2 regions of the Mesorhizobium sp. WSM2561 genome follow, and region 2 is predicted to be linked to the other one. Evidence: predicted binding sites of a transcription regulator. Region 2 holds the regulator's gene; the other holds the start of a gene.
What was found. Region 2 encodes PhoB, which activates phosphate uptake and scavenging genes when phosphate is short. Its sites were predicted from a motif close to TGTCATNNANCTGTCAT; they were not measured.
Positions count from the first base shown of each region.

Region 1: a site for PhoB is predicted at 735-751, ahead of M727_RS0112460 (YdcH family protein). Genes of this name have one in related genera too.

Region 1 covers NZ_AZUX01000013.1:185,813-188,011, forward strand. Annotated here, with positions in the region: gene M727_RS0112450 (IclR family transcriptional regulator) at 1-344, shown strand, start outside; gene M727_RS0112455 (YdcH family protein) at 378-581, opposite strand; gene M727_RS0112460 (YdcH family protein) at 822-1,007, shown strand; gene ispG (flavodoxin-dependent (E)-4-hydroxy-3-methylbut-2-enyl-diphosphate synthase) at 1,383-2,199, shown strand, end outside.
Region 2 covers NZ_AZUX01000016.1:185,991-188,189, forward strand. Annotated here, with positions in the region: gene M727_RS0115695 (ROK family protein) at 1-505, shown strand, start outside; gene phoB (phosphate regulon transcriptional regulator PhoB) at 669-1,358, opposite strand; gene phoU (phosphate signaling complex protein PhoU) at 1,366-2,082, opposite strand; gene pstB (phosphate ABC transporter ATP-binding protein PstB) at 2,118-2,199, opposite strand, start outside.

The DNA of each region.
Region 1 (2,199 bases), on a different contig from region 2:
CGCTTCCCTGGACCGCTTCCGGGCGGTTGCTTCTCGCCGGTTTCGAACGGGCGGTGATCGAAGACATGGTGTCCGAAGACGATCTCGTCCTGCCGGATGGCCGCAGATTGCTGCTGGACGACTTCATAGAAGATATCGCTACGGCCGGGGCTGCCGGCTACTGTGTGACCTCCGGTCTTGTCGACGCCTATACAAAGTGCCTTGCCGCGCCGGTCTTTTCAGCTGCCGGCAAGGTCGAGGCGACGATATGCCTGGTGGTTCCCATCGACACTTCCGAGGAAAAGACCGGCGATCTCATCGCCCTGCTGCGCGAACGCGCCGCGAGGCTTTCGATCACGGGATGAGCAGGATTTGTCGCGACCGTAAGTGGGATTCGCTCACGCGATGATGTCGGGGATGATCCGGTCTTCCAGCGCCATCAGCCGGTCTTTCAGGAAGAGCTTTTTCTTCTTCATGCGCTGGATCTGCAGAGGGTCGCAGCCCATGGCGATCATCGCGTTGATCGCCGCGTCGAAATCGGCGTGTTCTTGCTTTAGCCGAGAATATTCGAGGCGGATATCGGCCTGTTCCTGTTCGGACATTATTTACCGTCTGCACGTCTGCGGCGCCCAAAAATGGGCCTGATTGGGCGAGGCCGGAGGTATCTTGCACCGGCGCGCAGCCAATACCACATTTCGTATTGTCGTGGAATGCTACTACGCAGCATTCGACATCGGTGCCCGATAGTGGCACACTGTCATTATGCCGTCACAGAAGCGAAATTGCGGTGGGACGCGCCTTGACGGCTGCAATCGAGGAAACCATGAAAGGGAGAACCAATCATGTCTCTTGCATCCCATCTTGATGAGCTGCAGCGGAAACACGGCGACATCGAACGCGAAATCGATGATGCGATGAACCATCCATCGGTCGACGACCTCGAAATCGTGAATCTCAAGCGGCGCAAGCTGGCGCTCAAGGACGAGATTGAGAAATTGAAGGCGAAACCGAAACCCACCACGCACTGACGCTCATCTACGGCGCTGCGCGTCCTTTGGACGCGCAAAGGGCGCGTCGTGCTTCTGATTTCAGCGCATGGTCCTTTCCGAAAATCCTTTCGGTTTCGGGGTCATGCAGGGAACAGTGCGCGCTTTTCCCGACCATCTTCTCCGGTGGCAACCAATGCCGCCGGAGCGTTTCCCTGTTTGTCCGGCGGTTCGATTTGACAGGTTTGCCTGCCTGTCGCCATTGACAAGCCATCTTTGCTCCTCCACCTCATGCCGGGACCTTCTATAGCGCCGCGCCTCCTTTCGGACGCGCAATGGACGCTGTATTTTGATTTTTGCGCAGATTGTTTCCGGAAACCGATTCCGGAATTCGGCGCTAACAAAGGGCAGCCGGCCATGACCGGATATTTTTCTTCACCCTTCTCGCGCCGCACGTCTGTCGGTGTCGACGTCGGCGGCGTGATGGTCGGCGGGGGCGCCCCTGTCGTCGTTCAGTCGATGACCAACACCGACACCGCCGATGTCGACCAGACAGTCGCTCAAGTTGCCGCGCTGCATCGCGCCGGCTCCGAGATCGTGCGCATCACCGTCGACCGCGACGAGAGTGCCGCCGCCGTGCCCGCCATCCGCGAGCGGCTCGAACGGCTCGGCATCAATGTGCCGCTGGTCGGCGATTTCCACTATATCGGCCACAAGCTGCTCGCCGACCACCCGGCTTGCGCCGAGGCGCTGGCCAAATACCGCATCAATCCCGGCAATGTCGGCTTCAAGGACAAGAAGGACCGGCAGTTCGCGGCGATCGTCGAGATGGCGATCCGGTACGACAAGCCGGTGCGCATCGGCGTCAACTGGGGGTCGCTCGACCAAGAGCTTTTGACCAGGCTGATGGACGACAACCAGCGCCAGGGCTTTCCGCTGACCGCGCAGGAGGTAACGCGCGAGGCGATCGTGCAGTCGGCGATCCTGTCGGCCGAAATGGCCGAGGAGATCGGCCTTGGCCGCGAGAAGATCATCCTGTCGGCCAAGGTCAGCGGAGTGCAGGATCTGATCGCGGTCTACACCGAGCTTGCCACCCGCTCCAACCACGCGCTGCATCTCGGCCTCACAGAGGCCGGCATGGGTTCGAAAGGCATCGTCGCCTCATCCGCGGCGATGGGCATTCTTCTCCAGCAAGGCATTGGCGACACGATCCGCATCTCGCTGACGCCGGAGC
Region 2 (2,199 bases):
GATCCATCGGCCGGGCGGCGCCCTTTGCCGCTGCGGGCGGCGCGGCTGCGTCGAGGCTTATGCCGGCAATTACGCCATCTGGCGCAACGCAAGGCAATTGAGCGAGAACGCCGAGCCGGTCGCCGATGTCAGCGACGCCGAGATGCGGGCACTGGCGGCCCGGGCGCGCCAGACGGACGGACCGGAGCGCGAAGCCTACCGCAAGGCCGGCGAAGCGCTCGGCTTCGGGCTCGGCAGCCTGTTCGCGCTGATCGATCCGGCACCGGTGGCCATGGTCGGCGCCAGCGCTGCCGCCTTCGACCTGATCGAACCGGCCCTGCGCGAGGCCATCGCCCAGACCGCTGGCGGCCAGCATTCGGGTTCGATTTCCTTCGACACCGAGCCGAACGAGCTGCCGCTGATCCGCGAAGGCTGCGCCATGCGGGCGCTGAGCTTCGTCGATCAGGAGATTTTCGCGCCGAGCATCCAGGCACGAGCCGGCTCGGTGGGAAAGAACGTGGCTTGAGTTCGAAGGCAGGGATCCCCGGATCGCGACTTGGCGTGTGTTCCGGTCAGGCCGCGCCGAGGATGGTGGATTCCGAGAACCGGAGCGGAGCGTACTTTCGGGTACGTCAGCACCGGAAGCGCAGGTATCAGCCGTTCGCAGGCCGGCATCACCTGAATATCAGCTAGTCTTCCCTGATCGCATAGCCGGCGCCGCGGATGGTGCGGATGACATCGGGCATGCGACCATTGTTGACCGCCTTGCGCAACCGGCCGACATGGACGTCCACCGTGCGCTCGTCGATGTAGATCGTCTCGCCCCAGACATTGTCGAGCAACTGGCTGCGCGAGAAGACCCGGCCCGGGTGGCGCATCATGAATTCGAGCAGCCGGAATTCGGTCGGCCCGAGCCGAATCTCGCTCTTCTTGCGATAGACCCGGTGCGATTCACGATCGAGCATGATGTCGCCGACCTTGAGCACGCTGGACAGCACTTCGGGCTTGGCGCGGCGCAGCAGCGCCTTGACCCTGGCCATGAATTCCGGTGTCGAGAACGGCTTGACCAGATAGTCGTCGGCTCCGGTCGAAAGGCCTCGCACCCGGTCGCTCTCCTCGCCGCGCGCGGTCAGCATGATGATCGGCAGCCGCTCGGTTTCGGGGCGCACCCGAAGGCGCCGGCAAAGCTCGATGCCGGAAACCGCCGGCACCATCCAGTCAAGCACCAAAAGATCGGGCACGTTTTCCTGCAGCCGGATTTCGGCCTCGTCGCCGCGCGTCACCACCTCGACCTGATAGCCTTCGGATTCAAGATTGTAACGGAGGAGGACGCCCAGCGGCTCTTCATCCTCCACCACCATGATGCGCGGCGCGATCATCGGCCGGTCACTCCTGTCCTGTCGCCGGCGCCGACATCGTCGTTTCGTCGAGCTTCGGGCGATCCGCCGGCAATTGCTGCCCGGTCACGACAAAATAGGCGTTTTCGGCGATGTTGGTGACATGATCGCCGATACGCTCGAGATTCTTGGCGCAGAACAGAAGGTGCGTGCAGGCGGTGATGTTGCGCGGATCCTCCATCATGTAGGTCAGGAGCTCGCGAAAAACCGCCGTGTATTTCACGTCGATCTTCTGGTCGTCGGCGCGCAGTTCCTTCAACGCGCCGGCATCGCGCGACACATAGTGCTCAACCACGCCGCGCAGCTGCACAAGAACGAGATCCGCCATCGCATCTATACCGTGCGACAGATTCCGCGGCGTCGCGCTCTGCCCGACTGCGCTGACCCGCTTGGCTATGTTCTTGGCCAGATCGCCGATGCGCTCGAGATCGCCGGCCATGCGGATTGCGCCAACCACTGCGCGCAGATCCTGCGCCATCGGCTGCCGTTTGGCGATCAGCGTGATGGCGCTGTCGTCGAGTTCGCGCTGCCGCGCATCCATGATGGCGTCGTCCGAGACGACGCGCTGCGCCATCGCATTGTCCGACGCAAGCAACGCGCGGATCGAGGCCGCGACCATTGCGGCGGCGAGCTCGTCCATGTCGCGGATCAGCCGGTCGATGTGCTCCAGTTCCTCGTCGAAAGATGCGACGGTGTGTTCACCCATGGTGCTGTCCTCGTGTTCGAAATTCGCCGGACCGCTCAGCCGAACCGGCCGGTGATGTAGTCCTGGGTGCGCTTATCGTCGGGGTTGGTGAACATCTTGTCGGTCGCGCCCTCCTCG